DNA from 3 places in the Streptomyces sp. NPDC097981 genome. Region 3 is predicted to be linked to each of the others. Evidence: riboswitches for the same ligand, from Rfam matches in the RefSeq annotation. Region 3 holds a riboswitch; each other region holds the start of a gene.
The links. A riboswitch is a leader RNA that binds a small molecule or an ion and turns the genes downstream of it on or off. The one in region 3 is predicted to bind cyclic di-AMP.
Positions count from the first base shown of each region.

Region 1: another riboswitch for cyclic di-AMP. It lies ahead of ABTY04_RS00965 (LysM peptidoglycan-binding domain-containing M23 family metallopeptidase); the one in region 3 lies ahead of ABTY04_RS37325 (transglycosylase family protein).
Region 2: another riboswitch for cyclic di-AMP. It lies ahead of ABTY04_RS17625 (M23 family metallopeptidase); the one in region 3 lies ahead of ABTY04_RS37325 (transglycosylase family protein).

Region 1 is NZ_JBEORW010000001.1:218,273-221,537, reverse strand. Features, by position in the region: gene ABTY04_RS00970 (SGNH/GDSL hydrolase family protein) at 1-246, opposite strand, end outside; gene ABTY04_RS00965 (LysM peptidoglycan-binding domain-containing M23 family metallopeptidase) at 413-1,357, opposite strand; cyclic di-AMP (ydaO/yuaA leader) riboswitch at 1,360-1,536, opposite strand; gene ABTY04_RS00960 (tyrosine-protein phosphatase) at 1,848-2,666, shown strand; gene ABTY04_RS00955 (aspartate aminotransferase family protein) at 2,700-3,265, opposite strand, start outside.
Region 2 is NZ_JBEORW010000016.1:36,360-39,624, forward strand. Features, by position in the region: gene ABTY04_RS17620 (GntR family transcriptional regulator) at 1-547, opposite strand, end outside; gene ABTY04_RS17625 (M23 family metallopeptidase) at 728-1,522, opposite strand; cyclic di-AMP (ydaO/yuaA leader) riboswitch at 1,536-1,694, opposite strand; gene ABTY04_RS17630 (M16 family metallopeptidase) at 1,879-3,246, opposite strand.
Region 3 is NZ_JBEORW010000071.1:5,991-9,255, forward strand. Features, by position in the region: gene eno (phosphopyruvate hydratase) at 1-1,057, opposite strand, end outside; gene ABTY04_RS37325 (transglycosylase family protein) at 1,344-2,057, opposite strand; cyclic di-AMP (ydaO/yuaA leader) riboswitch at 2,060-2,231, opposite strand; gene ABTY04_RS37330 (transglycosylase family protein) at 2,508-3,265, opposite strand, start outside.

The DNA.
Region 1 (3,265 bases), on a different contig from region 3:
CGGTGCGAGCTCCTTGGCCCGGGGGACCTGTTCGGCGACGATCTGGTCGAGGAGGCGCCCCCGCACGGCCAGGTTCGCGTACCGGAATTCATGTTCCTCGCGCTGATCGGCCAGGAGTACGGCCAGCCGGTCCGCCCAGCCGAGAAAGGTCTCCCCGGGCCCCGGGTCCCCCACACCCTCGGTGAAGCTGTCCCCGATCGCCGCGTACGAGCCGATGGTCTTGAGTGTCGTCTTCGTCGCTGCCACGAGACCCCATCCTTCACCCCTGCACGTGACCTACGCCACCGTAGGAAGGGGTTGACGGACCGTGATCTATACCACCCGGTCGGTACGGAATAACAGGGCGTGAGGCCGGAACCCCCCTCGGGTCCCGGCCTCACGTGTCAGGTTGCCCCTCCGGCGGCGAGGGCCGTCAGATGCTCACTCCCTTGGAGCGGAGGTAGGCCAGCGGGTCGATGTCCGAGCCGTAGGACGGCCCGGTGCGGATCTCGAAGTGCAGGTGCGGGCCGGTCGAGTTGCCGGTGGAGCCGGAGAGGCCGATGGTCTGGCCGGCGGTCACGCTCTGGCCGGCCGAGACGTTCAGCTGGGACAGGTGGCCGTACTGGGAGTACTTGCCGTCCGCGTGCCGGATGACGACCTCGTTGCCGTACGCGCCGCCCCAGCCGGCGGAGACCACGGTGCCCGCGCCGACGGCCCGGACGGTGGTGCCGGAGCTCGCGATGAAGTCGACACCGGTGTGGTAGCCGCTGGACCACATGGCGCCGGGGGTCTTGTACTGGGTGGAGATCCCGCCGCCGGAGACGGGGGCGACGAAGCCGGCGGCGCTGACCGCACCGGCGGCGGACCCGCTCTTCTTGGCGGGTGCAGGTGCGGCGGCGGGGGCCGGCGCGGCATCCGCGGAGCCCTTGCCGTGGGGGGCCGGGGACTTCTTCTCCGGGGCCGGAGCGGACTCCTCGGCCGGGGCCGCCTCGCCCGGCGCACCCAGGGTCAGCTTCAGCCCGGGGTGGATGAGCGACGGGTTACCGCCCACGGCCTCGCGGTTGTCGGCGTACAGCTGCTGCCAGCCGCCCGAGAGGTGGCGGTCCTGGGCGATCTTGGAGAGGTAGTCGCCCGGCACGACCGTGTAGACGGCCGGGGCGGCCTGCGCGGCAGCGGCGGGCGCGGCCCGGAACTCCGTCGGAGCCTGCGGGGCCTGCACGGGAGCCGCGGCGGGTGCTGCGGCCGGGGCTCCGGCCGCGTGGGCGCCGGCGGCACCCAGCAGCGGCAGCGCGAGGGCCGCACCACCGGTGCCTGCAACGGCGAAACCGCGCGCCATGGAACGGGACTTGGGACGGCGGTGCTTACCCTTTGCAGGCATGGCGAATTCCTCTCCGTCGCCTGCGAGGTGAGCTGTCGGGTTCGGACGGGAGATGCCCGGCCGCACATGAAAGGAACACGTACGACTTCACCCCGAGCCGTCCCGGTACAAAGATCGGGAACAGCGACTTACCTGGTTCCCCCGCTCCTGCCGCGCGCGTGAATAGTCGAGTGCGGTTTCCGGACGGTGGCAGGATTCGGCGGTCCGTCCGGATCGATCGCGAAGGTAATCCAGCGCGGCCGCAGGGAACAAGCCGTGAATTTCCTGACGGATTCACAGGACGCGGAATCCGAAGGAATTCCGGTCACCCTCCGTCCATTCCCCGCCGCCAACGACCGCCCCGGCCCGGCCATTCGACTTTGACGATCAGGCACGCACGGTCACCGTATGATCTGCCTCACGGGGCTGCGCCCGATCTCGCCTCCGGTTATGGCAAGTTGGCCCCAAGCAGCGCAATCCGGACATCCCACCACGACGCGGAGGAATTCCCGTGACCCAGCAGATACCCCAGCCACCGCGGATGGACCCCGTGCCGGAGCCTCAGCTGGCCGGAGTACGCAACTTCCGTGATGTGGGTGGCCTGCCGACCGCCGACGGGCGACGGGTCAAGACGGGACGACTGTTCCGTAGCGGACATCTGGCACATGCCACCGATACCGATACAGAATTTCTCGCATCGCTCGGCCTGCACACCATCTTCGACTTCCGCAACGGCGCCGACCACGCCCTGGAGGGTCTCGACGTCGAGCTCCCCGGCGTGCGGAACGTCAACATCCCGCTGTCGGATCCGGCCGACGGCAAGGAATTCTGGAAGATGGTCCGCGACGGCGACCTCGAACAGCTCCGCGGCCTCCTCGGCAACGGAAAGGCCGCCGCCCGGATGACCCACTCGTACCGCTCGATGGTCAAGAACCGCACGGCCGAGCACAGCCGGGTCGTGCACGCCCTCGCCGAGGACAGCATTCCGGTGCTGATGCACTGCGCGGCCGGAAAGGACCGGGCGGGGCTTTCGATCGCCGTCACCCTGCTCGCGCTGGGCGTCGAGCGCGAAGCGATCACGGCGGACTACCTGGAGTCCAACGCCCCGCACCGCCGCTACCGCGTGCACCGCGGCAGCAGCGCGCCGGAGGCCCGCTCCCCCGAGGTGATGGAACTGCTCGCCCCGCTCTTCGACGCGCGCGCCGAGTACCTGACGGCGGCCTTCGACACCATCGACGAGCACTGGGGCGGGGTCGAGCAGTACCTCGCCGAGGGCCTCGGCCTCACGCCCGAGACCCTCGACCGGCTGCGGGACCGGCTGCTCGACTGAGGACGAGGACCCGGCCGGAAGCCGAGCAGGCCGTCAGCCGCCGCCGACGGCCTGTTTCACCAGCGTCCTGCCGAAGTCCCACATCAGCCCGCCGCCGCCGTGCGCCTCGTCCATGACCTGGCGGAAGGCGCCGACGAACCGGTCGACGTCGCGCTCGTCCACGATCAGCGGCGGGATGAGCTTGATGACCTCCAGATGGTCGCCCGACACCTGCGTCAGGATCCGGTGCTTCTGCAGCAGCGGCACCACGACCATCTGCGCGAAGAGCCCCTTGCGTGCCGCCTGGAGCATGGTCCACCGGCTGCGCAGCCCCAGCGAGGACGGCCGCCCGAACTCGATGCCGACCATCAGGCCCCGCCCGCGCACCTCGTGGAGCAGCTCGTACTCGTCCACGAGCGCGGCGAGCCGTCCGCGCAGCAGGTCGCCCATCGCGAGGGCGTTCGCGACGACCGACTCGTCCTCCATGACGGAGATCACCGCCAGCCCGGCCGCCATCGCCTGCGCGTTGGAACCGAAGCTGGCGGAGTGCACCAGGACCCGGTCCATGGACGAGTAGACGCGTCTGAAGATCCAGTCCTTGCCCAGGGTCGCACTGACCG
Region 2 (3,265 bases), on a different contig from region 3:
CGCGCGCGACCGCGTCCACGATCGCCCCGTGCTCGGCCCAGGACTCCACGGGCCGGGCCGGCGCCTCCACCACGTACATCCAGGCGACCTTGTGCCGCATCTGCGTGAGCAGCGTGATCAGCCCGGGACTGCCGGAGGCCTGGGCGAGGGTCTCGTGGAACCAGCCGCCCAGGGACCTCAGGTCCTCCCCCTGGCCCCGCCTGGCCCGTTCCTGGCCCAGCCTGACCAGCCCGCGCAGGACTTTGAGGTGGGCCTCGGTGCGCCGCCGGGCGGCTCGGGCGGCCGCCAGCGGTTCGAGCAGCATCCGCAGCTCCAGGAGATCGGCCGCCTCCTGTTCGGTGGGCTCGGCGACGCAGGCTCCCGCATGCCGCCGGGTGGTGACGAAGCCCTCGGACTCCAGGGTCCGCAGCGCCTCGCGGACCGGGACGCGGGAGACCCCGTACCGGCGGGCCAGCAGCTCCTCGGTCAGTCTGGCGCCCGGCGTGAAGACTCCGGAGACGATGTCGTCGCGGATTGCCGTGGATACCGCGTGCGCAGGAATACGCAAGTCCGGACCTCCGCCTCTTTCCGACTGTCGACCCCATTGTCGCGACCGCGCCGGGATCGTACTGGGACTCTATTGCAACATGCGATATTTTCCGAGCGCGGACGGAAATCGGGGATATTTACAGCCACAACACGAAGGCCCCGGCTCGGGAAGCCGGGGCCTTCGGTGAAGTGCTGCGGGTCAGACGTCGACGCCGTGCTGGCGCAGGTACGCGACCGGGTCGATGTCCGAGCCGTAGGTTGCGGCGGTGCGGGCCTCGAAGTGCAGGTGCGGGCCGCTGGAGTTGCCGGTGGAGCCCGACAGGCCGATCTGCTGGCCCGGGGTGACCTGCTCGCCGACGGAGACGTTCAGCGAGGTCATGTGGCCGTACTGCGTGTACGTGCCGTCGTTGTGCTTGATGACCACGTTGTTGCCGTACGCGCCGCCCCAGCCGGCCTCGACCACGGTTCCGGCGCCCACCGCGTGCACCGAGGTGCCGGAGGCCGCGTGGAAGTCGATGCCGGTGTGGCTGCCGGAGGACCACATGCCGCCGCCCGCGTGCCACTGGGTGCTGATGTAGGACCCGTCGACGGGGGCGACGAAGGTGTTGAGGCGCTTGCGCTCCTCCTCGCGGGCGGCGCGCTCGGCGGCCTCGCGCTCGGCCTTCGCCTTCTCCTCGGCCTTCTGCTTGGCCTCGGCGGCGCGCGCCTTCGCGTCGGCCTCCGCCTTCTCCTTGGCGGCAGCGGCGTCGGCCGCGTTCTGCTGGGCCTCGGCCTGGGCCTCGATCTGGACCGGGAGGTCCTCGGCCGTCACGACCGCGTTCAGGCCGGTGTCCTCCATGGAGGGGGCCTTGTCCGACGCGGCGAACGCCGGGCCTGCGAGGGAGCCGACGACACCCGTGGTGGCGAGGGCGGCGATGCCGGCGTAACCGGCGGTCTTGCGGCTCAGACGACTGGAACCACGGTGCTTACCGGCGGCACGACTGCCAAACGCCATGAAGGGGTCGATCCTTTCCTTCCTTCTCGCCTACCGGGTTAGCTGACGGGTTCGGAGCAGGAAGGTCTCCTACGGGCCCCCTCTGACGAGGCGGTCCGATTCACCCCAGGGACACATGTGGGTCCCCGGCTCCCCAGGCTCGCGCCTGACGGGGACTCGGCGATCGCTGCCCGGTGCCGCGGATGCGGCGCGTACAACTGACGGACAGCACGGCCGACGCTAGGCGGATCATCAGTCAATCGCCAAACAGACGCGCCTTTTTGTTGCGTACGCCACACCACATACAAGCAACCTCTCCACTAAACAGACATAAAGGGCCCCGGCGGACAAGTCACCGGAGCCCCTTGAGATGTCCGTCAGTTGGAGACGACGGTGACCTCGCCGATCCCGAGCGCCCGCACCGGCTCCTCGATCTGCGACGCGTCACCGACCAGGACGGTGACCAGGCGGTCCACCGGGAAGGCGGCCAGGACGGCCGAAGTCGCCTCCACCGTGCCCGTGCGGGCCAGCTGCGCGTACAACTGCGCCTGGTAACCGTCCGGAAGCTCCTGCTCGACCTGGTCGGCGAGCGTGCCGGCGACGGCCGCGGCCGTCTCGAACTTCAGCGGGGCCACGCCCACCAAGTTCTGCACCGCCACATCCCGTTCGGCATCGGTCAGGCCGCCCTCCGCAAGGGTGCGGAGCACCTTCCAGAGGTCGTCGAGCGCCGGGCCGGTGTTGGGGGTGTCCACCGAGCCGCTGATGGCGAGCATCGAGGCGCCCTTGCCGTCGGCCGTGGAGCGCAGCACCTGGCCGAAGGCGCGCACGCCGTACGTGTAGCCCTTCTCCTCGCGCAGCACCTTGTCCAGGCGCGAGGTGAGGGTGCCGCCCAGGCAGTACGTACCGAGCACCTGCGCCGCCCAGACCCGCTCGTGCCGGTCCGGCCCGATCCGGCCGATGAGCAGCTGCGTCTGGACCGCGCCGGGCCGGTCCACGATGACCACGCGGCCGGTGTCGTCGGCGGTCACCGGCGCCACCGGGAGCGCCTCGGCGGCGTTTCCGGTCCAGGTGCCCAGGGTGTCCGCGAGAACGGCGTCCAGGTCGATGCCCGTCAGGTCGCCGACGACCACCGCCGTGGCGGTGGCGGGGCGTACGTGGGCCTCGTAGAAGGCGCGTACGGCCGCGGAGTCGATCCGGGCGACGGTCTCCTCGGTGCCCTGGCGCGGCCGGGACATCCGCAGGGTGGGCGGGAAGAGCTGCTTGGACAGCTCCTTGGCCGCGCGGCGCTGCGGGTTCGCCAGCTCGTGCGGGATCTCGTCGAGCCGGTTGCGCACCAGCCGGTCGACCTCGCTGTCGGCGAAGGCGGGCGCGCGCAGCGCCTCGGCGATCAGGCCCAGCGCCTTGGCCAGCCGGGAGGCCGGAACCTCCAGGGAGACCCGCACGCCCGGGTGGTCGGCGTGCGCGTCGAGCGTGGCACCGCAGCGCTCCATCTCGGCCGCGAACTCCTCGGCCGAGCGCTTGTCGGTGCCCTCGGACAGCGCGCGGGCCATGATGGTCGCCACGCCGTCCAGGCCCTCGGGCTCGGCGTCCAGCGGGGCGGCGAGGTTGACCTCGACCGCGACGACCTGCTGGCCGGGCCGGTGGCAGCGCAGCACGGTCAGGCCGTTGGGCAGGGAGCCGCGCTCCGGGGCCGGGAAGGCCCACGGCTTGGCCTCGCCGGCCTGCGGCTGCGGGTGGAAGGTCATCGTGACGGCTGCGGTGTCG
Region 3 (3,265 bases):
TCTCGACGGCGTCGAGGGTCTCGGTCAGCGAACCGATCTGGTTCACCTTCACGAGCAGGGCGTTCGCGGAGCCCTCCTCGATACCGCGGGCGAGACGCTCGGGGTTGGTGACGAAGAGGTCGTCGCCGACGATCTGGACCTTGGCGCCCAGGCGGTCGGTGATGGTCTTCCAGCCGGCCCAGTCGTCCTCGAACAGCGGGTCCTCGATGGAGACCAGCGGGTACGCCTCGACGAGCTCGGCGTAGTAGTCCGTCATCTCGGCGGCCGAGCGGGACTGGCCCTCGAACTCGTACTTGCCGTCCTTGTAGAACTCGGACGCGGCGACGTCGAGCGCGAGCGCGATGTCCTTGCCCGGGGTGTAGCCGGCCTGCTTGATGGCCTCGATGATGAGGTCGAGCGCGGCGCGGTTGGACTCCAGGTTCGGGGCGAAGCCGCCCTCGTCGCCCAGGCCGGTGGACAGGCCCTTGGTGTGCAGGACCTTCTTGAGGGTGTGGTAGACCTCGGCGCCCCAGCGAAGGGCCTCGGAGAAGGACTCCGCACCGATCGGGGCGATCATGAACTCCTGGATGTCCACGTTGGAGTCGGCGTGCGACCCACCGTTGAGGATGTTCATCATCGGAACGGGCAGCAGGTGCGCGTTCGGGCCGCCGAGGTAGCGGAAGAGCGGGAGGTCCGAGGCCTCGGACGCGGCGTGCGCGACGGCGAGGGACACGCCGAGGATGGCGTTGGCGCCGAGCGAGCCCTTGTTGTCGGTGGCGTCCAGGTCGAACATGGCCTGGTCGATCAGGCGCTGCTCGGTGGCGTCGTAGCCGACGAGCTCCGGGCCGATCTGCTCGATGACCGCGAGGACGGCCTTCTCGACACCCTTGCCCATGTAACGGTTGGGGTCACCGTCACGGAGCTCAATGGCCTCGAAGGCACCGGTGGAGGCGCCGGACGGAACTGCAGCACGGCCGGTGCTGCCATCGTCGAGGCCCACCTCGACCTCGACCGTGGGGTTGCCTCGGGAGTCCAGGATTTCCCGGGCTACGACGACGTCGATGGACGGCACGAGCATCTCCTTCTGGGATGTGACGCTGGGTGTGCGGTGGCATGTCGGGCCGTGGGATGGCCCCGCCGACTAGAGCCTAACCGGATCCGGGCTCTCGGCCCGCCGACCGCCCGCCTCCTGGGACGAAAAAGGGCCCGAATACCTTCTTTCCTGGACATAGGGCTCTCGATCGCCGGCGTTCCGGCCGGGTCGGGCGCGCACAACGCACCACCGCCCGGCGCGTGAGGGGAGACGCGCCGGGCGGTGGGGATGCCGCGTGCTGCACACGCTGCCGCGGTTGTTACCGCAGGATTCAGCTGAGCTTCAGCTTCTGACCCGGGAAGATCAGGTCGGCGTCCGAGACGATGTCCTTGTTGAGCTCGAAGAGCTTCTCCCAGCCGCCCTTGACGCCGTTGACCTCGGCGATGGTGCCCAGGGTGTCGCCGGACTTGACCTCGTACGAGCCGTTGCCGGTCTTCGGGGCCGGGGCCTCGGAGCGCTCGGAGCGGGTGGTCGGGGCGGCCTCGGAGCGCGTGGTCTCCTTCTTCGGCGCCGCCTTCGTCTCGACCTTCTTCGTCTCGGTCTTCTTGGCCTCGGTCTTCGGGGCCTGCTTCGGGGTGTCGGTCGAACCGCCGCCCGAGTACGAGGAGTTGGACAGGCCCTTGCCGCAGACCGGCCAGGCGCCCTTGCCCTGGCCCTTGAGGACCTTCTCGGCGATGGCTATCTGCTGGCCCTTGGAGGCCTGGTTGGCCTGGGAGGCGTACGCCTTGCCGCCGTAGGCGGCCCAGGTGGAGGACGAGAACTGCAGGCCGCCGTAGTAGCCGTTGCCCGTGTTGATGGCCCAGTTGCCGCCGGACTCGCACTGGGCGACGCGGTCCCACTCGGAGGAGGTGGCGGCGGAAGCCGAGCCGGCCGCCATCAGGGGCGCGGCGACGGCGACACCGGCGACACCGGCGAGCGTGACGATGCGGGTGGTCCGCTGGATGGCCGTGGCGCGGCGGTGCTTGCCCTTGCCGGAAAGCAGCATGGAGTTCTCCTCACCGACGCCTACGAGGTGAGCTGTCGGGTTCGGGCGGATGAGTGCCCGGCCGTGCAATGTGGCGCACGACTTAACCCCTAGCCGTTTCCGTGACCATCTCTCAATGGCCGGTCCCGGCGCCTACCTTGGTTCCCCCGCTCCTGCCTTCGGCGCTTGACGCGACGACTGTTCCCCCCGTCCGCCGGCAGGACTCGGCGATGCGGTCGAAGGAGCCCGCGGTGACGGGCGACTCAGAAGGTAGGCAGGTCTCTCCCCGATGTTCAACGAGGAACATCGGGGAGAAACGGCCCCTACTTGCGCTCTTCTTTGGGGCATTTGCGCAGGTGAGGGCGGGGTTTGCGGAAGGCTCCGGGCGGGACACGCCAGTTGACCGGAAGAGACACATGTCTCACTTGCCGATAACGGACATTCAGGTCTTTCTGGGTGTCCGAAGTGTCGCTATTTCTGGCTTAGATCCAGATTCTGGCCGGGCTTGATCAGATCGGCGTCATTGCCGATGACCTGCGCGTTGGCGTGGTAGAGCGCGTTCCAGCCGCCCTTGACCCCCTTGGCGGACGCAATGGTGGCCAGGCTGTCGCCCGCCTGGACGGTGTACGAGGGGTTCGACACCGCGCCGGTCGTGACGGGCACCTCGGTGGCGGGCGTACCACGGTGCTTGCCGTTGCCGGAGGTGTCCGGGATGGCGGCCGGGTCGGTGGAGGCACCCGGGGCCGAGGGGGCACCGGGAGCGCCCCGGGTGACCGGAGCGGTCGGGTCCGCCGGGTTCCCAGGGGTTCCCGGGGTTCCCGGGGTTCCCGGGGTTCCCGGGGTGGTCGGCGCGGTGGGCGTCGTCGGGACCGTGGGGGCGCCGGGGGTCGCGGTCGGGTCGCCGGGGAGCCCCGGGACGGTCGGCGACGTGGACGGAGCGTCCGGGTCGGGCATGACGGGCAGTCCGCTGCTCGGCGCGAGCGGCGCCGGCGGAAGCGTGAAGACCGGGGCCGGAGTCGCGGTCGGGGCGCCGAAGTCCTTCGCCTTCTCGCCGGAGCCGCCCTTCGGGACCGACTTGTCGGGGCGCGAGGGGCTCGGGGCTACGGGTGTGAGCGTGCCGGGCAGGCCCGGGTCCACGGTTGCGGCGGGGGCCTGGCGGGTCAGCCCGGCCGACTCCGAGCACTGCCCCCACGCCTGCGGGCCCTGGGTGCCCAGTACGCGTTCGGCGA